DNA from 2 places in the Oceanobacillus sp. GQ8 genome. Region 2 is predicted to be linked to the other one. Evidence: a T-box and tRNA genes for the amino acid it is inferred to sense, from the RefSeq annotation. Region 2 holds a T-box; the other holds one or more tRNA genes.
What was found. A T-box is a leader RNA that pairs with one kind of tRNA and senses whether it is charged. The one in region 2 lies ahead of tyrS (tyrosine--tRNA ligase), so its partner is inferred to be a tRNA-Tyr.
Positions count from the first base shown of each region.

Region 1: it has a tRNA-Tyr gene. The T-box ahead of tyrS (tyrosine--tRNA ligase) is inferred to sense a tRNA for this amino acid. The anticodon was not compared.

Region 1 covers NZ_JCAXEV010000004.1:521,022-527,360, reverse strand. Annotated here, with positions in the region: rRNA gene rrf (5S ribosomal RNA) at 153-268, shown strand; tRNA gene AC6CHS_RS15190 (tRNA-Asn) at 278-352, shown strand; tRNA gene AC6CHS_RS15185 (tRNA-Ser) at 355-446, shown strand; tRNA gene AC6CHS_RS15180 (tRNA-Glu) at 466-540, shown strand; tRNA gene AC6CHS_RS15175 (tRNA-Val) at 557-632, shown strand; tRNA gene AC6CHS_RS15170 (tRNA-Met) at 652-728, shown strand; tRNA gene AC6CHS_RS15165 (tRNA-Asp) at 748-824, shown strand; tRNA gene AC6CHS_RS15160 (tRNA-Phe) at 854-929, shown strand; tRNA gene AC6CHS_RS15155 (tRNA-Tyr) at 955-1,039, shown strand; tRNA gene AC6CHS_RS15150 (tRNA-Trp) at 1,060-1,133, shown strand; tRNA gene AC6CHS_RS15145 (tRNA-His) at 1,146-1,221, shown strand; tRNA gene AC6CHS_RS15140 (tRNA-Gln) at 1,233-1,307, shown strand; tRNA gene AC6CHS_RS15135 (tRNA-Gly) at 1,312-1,386, shown strand; tRNA gene AC6CHS_RS15130 (tRNA-Cys) at 1,399-1,472, shown strand; tRNA gene AC6CHS_RS15125 (tRNA-Leu) at 1,484-1,567, shown strand; gene AC6CHS_RS15120 (hypothetical protein) at 1,751-2,143, opposite strand; gene AC6CHS_RS15115 (hypothetical protein) at 2,642-2,836, shown strand; gene dnaN (DNA polymerase III subunit beta) at 3,083-4,213, shown strand; gene AC6CHS_RS15105 (hypothetical protein) at 4,331-4,573, shown strand; gene AC6CHS_RS15100 (TetR/AcrR family transcriptional regulator) at 5,260-5,796, shown strand; gene AC6CHS_RS15095 (beta-keto acid cleavage family enzyme) at 6,088-6,339, shown strand, end outside.
Region 2 covers NZ_JCAXEV010000001.1:30,814-37,152, reverse strand. Annotated here, with positions in the region: gene AC6CHS_RS00180 (GAF domain-containing protein) at 1-341, shown strand, start outside; gene AC6CHS_RS00175 (sensor domain-containing diguanylate cyclase) at 440-2,263, opposite strand; gene rpsD (30S ribosomal protein S4) at 2,608-3,210, shown strand; gene tyrS (tyrosine--tRNA ligase) at 3,334-4,608, opposite strand; T-box leader at 4,763-4,977, opposite strand; gene AC6CHS_RS00160 (transglycosylase domain-containing protein) at 5,096-6,339, shown strand, end outside.

The DNA.
Region 1 (6,339 bases), on a different contig from region 2:
CGAGGACTTAACTAACATTTTTCTTGATTCGTTGTTACCTCTTATTTAGTTTTTAGGGTATAAAAATCTACATAAATTTGATTTTATACTTGATTTTTTCTCAGAAACAATTATAATAATGGTTGTCACTATTTTAAAGACATGTTTTATGGTCTGGTAGTAATAGCGGAGAGGTCACACCTGTTCTCATGCCGAACACAGAAGTTAAGTTCTCCAGCGCCGATGGTAGTTGGGGCTTTGCCCCTGCAAGAGTAGGACACCGCCAGGCATATTCCATTCCACAGTAGCTCAGTGGTAGAGCTATCGGCTGTTAACCGATCGGTCGTAGGTTCGAATCCTACCTGTGGAGCCATTGGAGAGCTGTCCGAGTGGCCGAAGGAGCACGATTGGAAATCGTGTAGGCCGTTACCGCGGCCTCGAGGGTTCGAATCCCTCGCTCTCCGCCACTATTATAATAAATTATCTGGCCCGTTGGTCAAGCGGTTAAGACACCGCCCTTTCACGGCGGTAACACGGGTTCGAATCCCGTACGGGTCACCAACTTTTAAATTATGCTGGAGGATTAGCTCAGCTGGGAGAGCACCTGCCTTACAAGCAGGGGGTCGCAGGTTCGAGCCCTGCATCCTCCACCATAAACAATTTCAATCATATCGCGGGATGGAGCAGTCTGGTAGCTCGTTGGGCTCATAACCCAAAGGTCGCAGGTTCAAATCCTGCTCCCGCAACCAAATTACTTAATTAAATAGTGGTCCGGTAGTTCAGTTGGTTAGAATGCCTGCCTGTCACGCAGGAGGTCGCGGGTTCGAGTCCCGTCCGGACCGCCACTTTATCTAGTAAGTCTTAAAAACTAAATGGCTCGGTAGCTCAGTCGGTAGAGCAAGGGACTGAAAATCCCTGTGTCGGCGGTTCGATTCCGTCCCGAGCCACCATTTTTTTATTTAAACATTTATATATGGAGGGGTAGCGAAGTGGCTAAACGCGGCGGACTGTAAATCCGCTCCCTCAGGGTTCGGCAGTTCGAATCTGCCCCCCTCCACCATTTAATTCAATAAGTTTAGTAGGGGTATAGTTTAATGGTAAAACGAAGGTCTCCAAAACCTTTGATGTGGGTTCGATTCCTACTACCCCTGCCATTTCTATGTATGGCGGTCGTGGCGAAGTGGTTAACGCACCGGATTGTGGCTCCGGCACTCGTGGGTTCGATCCCCATCGATCGCCCCATTTTAATTTAATGGGCTATAGCCAAGCGGTAAGGCATCGGGTTTTGATCCCGTGTATCCCAGGTTCGAATCCTGGTAGCCCAGCCAATATGCGGAAGTAGTTCAGTGGTAGAACATCACCTTGCCAAGGTGGGGGTCGCGGGTTCGAATCCCGTCTTCCGCTCCATTACTTTTTTATGGCGGTATAGCCAAGTGGTAAGGCAGAGGTCTGCAAAACCTTTATCACCGGTTCAAATCCGGTTACCGCCTCCATTTATACACATGCCGGTGTGGCGGAATTGGCAGACGCGCGGGACTCAAAATCCCGTTCCTTCACGGGAGTGTCGGTTCGACCCCGACCACCGGTATCCATATTATAATTTAAGAAAAGACATTGTGAGTCCTAAACCTTGATATGTAAGGTTTTAGGATTTTTTTTGTGTTTTAAAGAATCCGATAGATAAAGACAGAAAATGAATCGGTTTTACACAAATTTCACACAAACATTTTCTCGAATGTCATAGTAAGACTTAGTCAAGCTTCTTTTGATTCTAATCGATAATAATATCGTTTTTAAGTTTTAACTCTTCGGTGTTTTCTTTCCAGCTTATAGTTGCTTTTATATTTTCAGATTTATTGATAAATGTACACTCATTACACATGCGCCTACGACCTCCTATTTCTATTAAACCTCTATCATTTAGTGAAGTATTACCCTCCATTTTTCCGCTGTCAGTTTTGATAATATAACTAACTTCATCTGGAATAGATTCCACCCCATTATATTCTATGTTCACTTTTGTTTGCTCTACTTGTTCATCGAGTATTTCTACTGTATAAATTACTTTCCAATTATCACTTTCACCTTCAAAATCAAGTATTTCTGTTTCTGAACATGCACTTAAAATTAGAGACATAAGCAATACTAACACGACCTTTTTCAATATATCCCTCCTCTTTTAAAACGTATACACCTAACAACAGTATTATTATAATTTTAATCAACCGTATAGTTATTTTTATGATTTTATATATTTTGTGTTTTATAAAAATGTAACTTATTAATCTATTTTATCATTTTTTAAATAATTAAATATAAATAACCAAAGGCAGCTTTTTTAAGCCAATCACCACCAAAGAAGAGGATGATCTGTAATGATTGAATACCCGTAACTAGTACACGATTTAATGTCAGAGGAGGTACATAATAAACTTTAAGGTGTAGATAAATATAACCAGTTGAGCTTGAGTGTTTATGTACCTAACTATGACAGAGTTTTTCAAGCATAGTATCTCAATGGAAAGTCTAGGCTAATTAGCGAAAAATAAGGTAAGAAAACGATTAATATTGGACAAGTAGGAAGCGCTGCTGAGTAGGAGTTATTTTTATGTCTAAAATCTCTTCTCTTAATATCCGATAAAGGATACAGGGAGGGGATTAGATGGATGCATTAAAAATCACCTTGGACGGTATCGCTATGCAGCTTATTAGTCTGATAGTCTTTATAGCTATAGTAATGGGAGTGACGGCCTTGATACTGAGGTACATTCCGCTGTTTAAAGAGATTAAGAACTTTCTACTAGGCTTAGCTGGGCTAGGAGCAACCTACGTTTGGTTTCAAATAACTTTTATGTAGGAATTAAAGGACTATTGTCCCTCCTCTCGAAATAGGTAGATGGGCGGGAATTTATAATAATGACAAAGTTGAAGTCGTCTAATTAGACGGCTTTTGTTATTAAAATGACAAGGATTTAAAAAAATTGCTAATAAGCAATTGTGAAATGCTGTACTTAACTAACGGGGGAGGATTGTTGAAGAAGGTATTTTTAAAAGTCTTGTCGAATCTTATATATAGGAAATAATAATGACAGGGGTCTTTTTTATGGAGTTTAAAATAAATAATGACTATTTCAATAAGGCAATATCAGATGTTAGCAAAGCAGTAACGTCTAAAACCCCCAATCCTATATTAACTGGAATTAAAATGGTAGCCAAAGCTAATAGTTTAACACTTATAGGAAGTCATTCAGATATTGTTATTGAAAGAGAAATTCCTAAAGCGAGTGAAGGATTAAATATGTTAGAGGTTTATAAAACAGGGAGTGTAGTAATCTCAGCTAAGTATCTAAGTGAAATAATCAAAAAATTACCTAATGACATTTATATAAAAGTAAACGAAAATCAATTAGTGACGATACAATCTGAAGAAATAATTACTAGATTAAATGGTCTTAATGCCACAGAATACCCAACTCTACCTGAATTTAAATTTAGTAATAAAATTAGGATAGCGAGTAATGTTTTCTTTTATATTATTAAGCAAACTGTCTTTGCTGCCTCTAAAAGTGAAACAAGACCAGTACTTACTGGAGTCAATTTTTATTTTCAAAAAGATTTACTAACTTGTGTTGCAACAAACTCTCAAAGGTTGTCCTTAGTGAATCATGAAATACAATCAGATTTAAATGGGTCATTTATTGTGCCCAGTACGTCTTTAATTGAATTCTCAAAGTTAATTAGTAGTTACACAAAAGATATTGATATATTTATCACAGAGACCAATATTTTGTTTAAATCTAATAGCACTTCTTTATATTCAAGGCTAATTGAAGGGAGTTATCCTAATATTTCAGGTTTAATTCCTCAGCAATCAAGTACAATTGTTACACTAGATACTAAACAATTACTAAGTGGTATTGAGAGGGCTAGTATATTTGCAAGTGATTGGAGAAATAACAATATAAATTTTCTAATAGAAGACAAATCAAAAATTAAAATTTCCTCAAAAACATCGGATATGGGTCAAATAGAAGAAATACAATACATTAAAAATATATCAGGAGAAGCGGAGTTAAATGTCTCTCTTGATGGTAATTTTATGATGGATGCCTTAAAAAGGATAAAACAGGGCGAGGTAAGTTTAAGTTTTAATGGTTCAATGAGACCTATCTTGATTGTCCCGATTGGAAACGACTCTCATGTTCAACTCATTTCTCCTGTGAGGTCAAATTAAAGTGTAATTATCTGACTAACGGCGCTTTTCCAAAGGAAAGAATAGTATCTTTATTTATCTATAGCGGAGGAGAAGATAGTTGAAGAAGTCTTAAACATTATGTGAATTTGAGGTGATATGTTGACACGATATTATATTGCAGTTACTTATGATGTTTGCGAACATAATAATCTATATGAAGCTATGAATGAATATCCTTTAGATTTGTCTATTGATTTAGATAAGCAAGTTAGAGAATTTGCAAAAATGGATATTGCCCCAGTAATAAAGGTCTTTGAGTCAGTTACAAGAGATCTTAAAGAGTTAAGATTGTATAAAGAATATAAATTTAAAAAATATGAGTGTAGTTGTAATCAATAGTCTTCGTTTAATTATTGGGTGGATTACTTATACAAGGTGAGCACAATAAATTTTATAAACGTGAACTAAAAGGATGCCCTCTATTCATATTTTACACATATTAATAGCAAAAGGTTATTAAATCAGTATTCTGATACCTAATTCGCCACCGGACACCGGTATCTTCCTATAATAGTTAATTAACTGTAATATCAAGCGTTCCCTACATTGCGGGGAACGCTTAGTTGTGCGTCCGACATTGGCGATAACTTAGTTGTGAAAGTTTACTACGGGCTTTGTAGTGCAACTGTTAGCTAGTGGAAAGGGAGATACCATCTGCATTAGACAGAGCCGTACAGCAGGCCATTCTCTAAGTAATTCAACCAATCGTAGTCCATAACTTTTGAGAATAGATATGGCTCCCGTAGAGGAAGGGGAAGCTATCTAAGATTATATAGTGAGATTAGTATGTAATATGATGAATGGCCCTCTGGTTCTAACCACTCAACCCATCCTAAAAACATGCAATCTGTATAAAAGTTAATCAATTTTCACCTTAAATAATTGGAGATTTTGCTTGATTTATTGGGATTTTCAGCCTAAAACTTGTAAAATTGACTTGTTACTCCCATTCTAAAAAAGATTGAAAGTGTACCGTCCAGATGGTATGTTAAATAGCATAAATAAAAATAAAGAGGAGATCTTCAATGGGCAAAATTTCTAGAAAAGTGGATATTCTTCATGCTGCCTCGAAAGTTGTAAGTGAAAAAGGTATCTTTAATTTAACACTCGATGCCACTGCGAAGGAAGCTGGAATCAGCAAAGGTGGCCTTCTCTATCACTACCCATCGAAAGAAGCACTTGTGCAAGGGATGGTAGAACATCTAGCGAATAACTATAGAGAGAAAATAAGTAATAATGCGGAATCAGATCCAGTAGATAAAGGTAAATGGGTCCGTGCATATGTTGATGTAACGTTTAATCAAGCTTACCAAAACAAGGATATGCATTATGGTTTACTTGCAGCGAAAGCAGTCAGTTCTAATTCATTGGATCCTATTCGTGAACTCTATTCAGATTGGCAATATAAAATTGAGGACGATGGTATAGATCCTATTAAGGCTACTATCATAAGGCTGGCTACTGATGGGATTTGGTTATCCGAACTATTCGATATTTATCATATTGAAAAAGACAAGAAAAAAGCTGTCTACGAAAAGCTAAGAGAATGGGCAAACGAATAAACTGATAGGATAAATGTTGAACAAAACACCACTTTATAGAGGTGTTTTTGTTTTTTTAAAAGTTTAATCGAAAAATAACCAATCCCTTCTACTGACTAGTTTAATGGTTGCTTTAAAATAAAAAGAGCAAACGAAACACCTTTCTTATTTTAGAGAGGGTTGAAAACAAACCGTCTGGATGGTATAGTTTATAACTGTGATAAACAAACCGTCCGGATGGTACACAATGTAACACTAATCGATTAATACTAAAAAAGTTTAATTGAGCACTAAAGAAGAGGAGGAAGCAGTTTGAAAAAAGCATTACTAACAGCTGCTGTCACGGGTGCAGGGGATACAACTTCAAAAAGCCCTCATGTACCTGTAACACCAAAAGAGATTGCAGAAGCAGCAATAGAATCAGCAAAAGCGGGAGCAACTGTGGCCCATGTTCACGCTCGTAATCCAGAGACAGGTGGAATAAGCCACAACGTTGATCATTATCGTGAAATAGTTGATCGGATTCGCGAATCTGAAACGGACGTCATTATTAATATTACTTCT
Region 2 (6,339 bases):
ACGTAAATTGGGTAGGGTTTTACGTTTGGAAGGAAGATGAACTTGTATTAGGTCCTTTCCAAGGATTACCAGCATGTATTCGGATTGGCTACGGCAAAGGAGTATGTGGCACGGCTATTAAAGAAAAAGTAACTCAACGCATTGCGGATGTTCATGCATTCCCTGGACACATTGCTTGCGACGGGGCTACAAACTCGGAAATCGTTGTACCGATTATCCTAAACGAGACAATTTATGGAGTACTTGATATAGACAGCCCGAATTTAGACCGTTTTGACGAAGTGGATCAAACTTACTTAGAACAGTTTGTCCATGTACTTGAAAAGCATTTAGCCGGATAAAATTAAATAGATATTCTTTAAAATATAAAAAGCCCGATGTAACTCGTATTCTAGTGAAGAATTTCCGAGTAACCGTCGGGCTTTTAGTAAGCTAAGACTTATTTCACGTATCTAACAACACTATTTTTGCCATTATTTTTGGCTTCATACAGAGCTTTGTCTGCTCTGATAAAGAGTTCACTAACTGTATCCGTAACCGTATGTTCCCATGAGGACACACCACAAGAAAGGGTTACAGACGGATTTGTATGCTTTTCGACTTGACTTCGAATTAGTCCAGCCATTTGCACACCTTCGTTAATAGTAATAGTAGGTGCATAGACAGCGAGTTCTTCTCCTCCCCATCTAGCTGCAAGATCATGGTTATTTACAATTGACTTAACAAGGTCCGCTACCTGTATCAATACCTCATCACCAATAGGATGCCCATACGTGTCATTAATTGATTTGAAGTCATCAATATCGAACAGGATTAATGTTCCCATTTCACCTGTCGTCATATGAGCGATTATCTCTTCTTCTAAATAGTTTCGTGAATAGAGTTTTGTTAAAAAATCTGTTTTAACAGCCTTTTTTAACTTATCTTTAAGTATTGTATTTGTCAGTGCTAAGGTTGAATGCTGTATGAGTGACTGTATTAGTTTAAATGTATTAAATGAAAAGAAATAAGGTTGTTCGTGCAAGATCGCAATAATACCATGAACTGTGTTAGAATGGCTCATCGGAATAGCTATAATAGACCGGTATGGAAATCGCTCCATTCTATCAAAATCCCCTTTAAGCAATGGCTCCCCATTACAATCTGTATGGTCTTTCAAATACTCAGCAAATCTCATTCCTGGATTCGTATTAAAAAACGCTGTACTGCCAGTTAGGACATCGAACCTTTCTTCATTATCTTCGTTGTAATAAATAAAACCAACCTCTGAGGCATGACAAACATCCATTACTTGGTCTCTGACAAGATTGATGATCTCTTTCATTTCAAGATTCGAGTTCAATTTGTGTGTAGCTTCATTAATTAACTTTAAGTCTGAGACAAGGTGATTTGATTTTTCATAAAGGGTGACATTTTCGATGGCCATACCGGCAATACTAGCAATCTGGGATATAAAATTCACTTCCTTTTCGGGAATATACATTCCTTTACCACTAATCACCTGTAGAACTCCGTATACACCTTGTTTTCCTACCAACGGTGCATATAAGAAACAGCCTGTTTTATCTAATTGTTCTTCTATCTGTATCTCCCCTGAAATAAATGCCAAAGTACTTACACGTTTTATCACATCATCGCTATATTCTATCGTTTTGACAGGAAGTTCTGCTTCTAACTCGGTATCCTGTGAAAGTAAAAGATTATAAGTAAGTTCCGGGTATAGTTTACGAAGGCCTTGAACAATTTCACTTAATATCTTTTTTTGAGAGGTGAGAGACAGCAGCTGGGAAGTCAATTCAAATAAATACGCACGATTCCTTCTCTTCCTTCTTCCATCTAATTGTAAGAGGGAAATTAACTTCTCTGTTTCCGTCTTCAAAATTGCCAACTCTTCTACTAGAATTGGGAGTTCCTGTTCAATACATAGTATGGCTTTAGGTCCTTCTTCCGGTAAAATATGTAGTAAGGAGACCTGCTTTTCTTGAATTGTTCGATGGTAAACTTCCTCCCCCATCATGACGTTCTCTGACAATCTATGCTCTTGTAAAGGAACTTCCCTGATAAGACTTTCTGATTTACAAAGTTCATACTCTCTCCGCCATTCATTAAACAAATAAAATCCTGAATAGGAAACAGGGAGAACTTTACATATACATTCTGCAACACGACATAGCGTATTCGCGTCACTATGCTCAAGATTTGTTGATGCCAATTCAAAGTAAACACTTCGTAGCTTGTCCATAAGCAATTTTGTGCTTTTCATAAATATCACCTATTATCTTAAAATCAAAACGAATTGTGATCTAATTAACTAGTTATCATTATAAACGAACTAGTCCTAATTTCCTATTATATTACCCGTTAAATTCGTCTTCTTAATAAAGGTTGACTTATAAGCTAAGAAATTATATACTATTCCTTGTGTAAAATAATAAAGTAGCCTATGTGAACCGGACGCTTGAACCCATTTTGTTCCTCATCACTTGAATGAGGTGTATCGCGTAACTCTTAGCTGCTGGAGCGATGGTACATGAAAACATAATGGACAACGTATAGGAACACGCTCGCTTATTTTATGCAAATAAAATAAAAAGGAGGAAATGTCTTATGGCTCGTTTTACTGGATCAGTATGGAAAAAATCACGTCGTCTTGGCATTTCATTAACTGGAACTGGTAAGGAACTAGATAAACGTCCTTACGCTCCTGGTCAACATGGACCAAACCAACGCAGAAAAGTCTCTGAATATGGCTTACAATTACAAGAGAAGCAAAAACTTCGCTTCATGTATGGATTGAACGAACGTCAATTCCGTACCTTGTTTGATAAAGCTGGGAAAATGAAAGGTATTCATGGTGAAAACTTCATGATCCTTCTTGATTCTCGTCTAGATAACATCGTTTATCGCATGGGTCTTGCCCGTACTCGCAGACAAGCTCGTCAGCTTGTAAACCATGGTCACGTTACTGTAGATGGCGGACGCGTTGATATTCCATCATACCGTCTAAAACCAGGTCAAGTAGTTGGTTTACGTGAAAAATCCAAAAACCTCGATATTGTTAAAGAGGCTGTGGAAGTAAACAACTTCGTACCTGAATATGTAACAGTTGACACTGACAAAATGGAAGGTACGTACACTCGCTACCCTGAGCGTTCTGAACTTCCAGCTGAAATCAACGAAGCACTTATCGTTGAATTCTACTCTCGTTAATTGTTTCTTAATGAAAAGCCTGAAATGCTTGTTTACAAGTATTTCAGGCTTTTTTCTATTTTTTCTTTAGTAAAAGACGGGAGTTGCATCCAACAGCAACTCCCGTCTTTTAAGTTCTACTCATTAAGAGCCGTAACGAATCATCGTGTATTTCTTCTTCCCTCTTCGAATAATGGTAAATTCATCTTCAATTCGGTCATCCTGGCCAATTGTTTGTTGCAAGTCTTGCACTCTTTCCCCATTCACATAAATGGCACCATTTTGGATATCTTCTCTCGCTTGTCTTTTAGAAGAAGAGATTTTTGCCTCAACCAATAAGTCTATTAGCCCAACTTCTTCTTTTGCATGCTCATGTGTTGGAACATCCTTGAATCCCTGCTTAATATCAGCACCAGAGAGGTCTTTCAGATCACCACTGAATAAAGATGCAGAAATTTTCTTCGCCTGTTCCAATGCTTCTTCACTATGAACGATAACTGTCATTTCTTCAGCTAAACGTTTCTGAGCTTCCCTTTTTTCTGGTTGATCACTAACCTCTTTTTCCAACTGCTCCATCTCTTGTTCCGAAATGAAAGTAAAGTAACGAAGGAATTTGATAACATCCCTGTCATCTGTATTTAACCAGAACTGGTAAAACTCATAAGGAGAAGTTTTCTCTGGATCAAGCCAAATCGCTCCACCTGCAGTTTTCCCGAACTTGGTACCATCGGCTTTTGTGATGAGTGGTACAGTTAAGCCGAATACTTTTATTTCTTCTTCCTGGTTTTCTCTTGACCTACGAATTAGCTCCATACCAGCGGTTATATTCCCCCACTGATCACTACCTCCAATTTGTAGTGTGCAATTTTCCTGTTCGTAAAGCTTTAGAAAGTCAAGGGATTGCAAGATCATATAACTAAACTCTGTAAAGGTGATCCCTTGCTCGATCCGTGCAGAAACGGATTCCTTTGCAAGCATATAGTTAATGCCAAAATGCTTCCCAGCATCACGGAGGAAATCAATCACTGTCATGCTTGAAAGCCAATCATGATTGTTTCTAGCGACTACAGGGTTTTCGCCCTTATCGAAATCAAGTAATCCGGCAATTTGTTGCTTAATTTTTTCACTATACCCTTTAACGACCTCACTCTCGTTAAGAGAGCGTTCACTTGTTCTTCCGCTTGGGTCCCCAATCATTCCTGTCCCCCCACCAACAAGGGCGATAGGGCGATGTCCTGCCTTCTGGAAACGTTTCAGCATTGTAATTGGTAGCAAATGTCCTATATGCAGACTGTCTGCTGTCGGATCAAACCCACAGTACAATGTTACCTGTTTTTCTTGCAATTGCTTTTCAAGTGCCTCACGATCCGTTGTCTGATGTATTAGTCCCCTTGTTTCAAGGTCCTGTAATATATCCATTCTCTTCACACTCCATTTTTTTATCTAGATTAGAAAGTCGCCTTCGCTCGTCCATAAGCGAATGTGTACGTTTTTCTAATACTTGGGGCTTCAAAATTTTAATTTCCTTGTCATTACTTCCTGACGCGGAAAATAAAAAAAACCCCTCCCTATAAAAAGGGACGAGATTAACACGCGGTACCACCCTTGTTGCAAATTAAAAATCTGCCACTTCGGATTGTTAACGATGTTGCCACCGTTCCGAACGCATAAAACGATCGAAATTGCTCCGGAATGTAATTCGTCAGTAAATATATCCCGGCTTTCACCACCCGCCGGTTCTCTAGAATAGGGATTTACTCGACTACTTCGTTCCTTCAACACAAATTATCTTATAGTATTTATCTATACCATATTTGATTTAAAAAAGCAATTACAGAACCGAAAATCATTCCTCCCCATTCTATTATTATGCTATAATAAGAAAGGTATTTTAGGAGGTTTTGCGATGAATTGGAAACAACGGTTTCATCAATATATGGAAAAGTTAAAATCAATCTGGAAATCTGGAAAGGTTCAACGTTCCTCCCGGATTTCCTATGACGTAGGATGGAATGTATTACTGTTTTTCTTAATAATTGGCTTTATTGGCATGTTTTTTGCTGGCGGCGTAGGGGCTGGATATTTTGCCTCATTGGTAAAAGATGAGCCAGTTCTCTCCTATGAAACGATGCAACAGGACATTTACAACTATGAGGAAACGTCTAAGCTGTACTTTGCTGGTGACAAATATTTTGGCGACGTCCAGTCTGACTTACACCGGGAAGAAGTCACCCTAAAAAACATCTCACCAGTCTTACTGGATGCAGTAATTGCAACAGAAGATGAGAACTTTGAAGAACATCATGGAGTTGTGCCAAAGGCTATTCTGCGCGCAGTTTTACAGGAAGTAACAAATTCCGAAGTAAAAACAGGTGGTAGTACTCTTACACAACAATTGATTAAAAACCAAATCCTAACCAACGAAGTGTCGTTTGAAAGAAAAGCAAAAGAAATATTACTTGCTTTACGGCTGGAACGCTTTTTTGAAAAGGATGAAATTCTTGAAGCATACTTAAATATTGTCCCTTATGGTAGAGACGCTTCCGGAAACAACATTGCCGGTGTACAAACAGCGGCACAGGGAATATTTGGTGTGGATGCAAAAGACGTCAATATTGCACAAGCTGCATATCTTGCGGGGCTCCCACAAAGTCCATCCGCTTATACTCCTTTTCTTAACGGAGGAGATCTAAAAGACGAGGACGGTTTACAGCGGGGAATTAATCGAATGAAAACAGTGCTTAACCGGATGCTCGAATCCAGCTACATAACACAAGCAGAATATGATGAAAGCATCAATTATGATATTGTGGCTGATTTTAAAGAAGCTTCCCCTTCCCCTGTGGAGAAATATCCGTACTTAACTTTTGAAGTAGAAAAAAAGGCCACAGAAGTTATTATGTATCAACTAGCCGAGAAAGATGGTTACACGAAAGATGATCTCGAGAAGGATAGTGCTTTGAAGGAAGACTATGAAGTGAAGGCTGAAAGAGACTTACGGAAAAACGGCTACAATATTCATACAACCATTGATAAGGACATCTATGAGGCTTTTCAAGAAGTTGCCACAAACTATGAAAACTATGGTCCAACTGTGACCGTTACAAAGACAAATAGTGAAACCGGCGAAACAGAAGAAGTAGAGCAAAG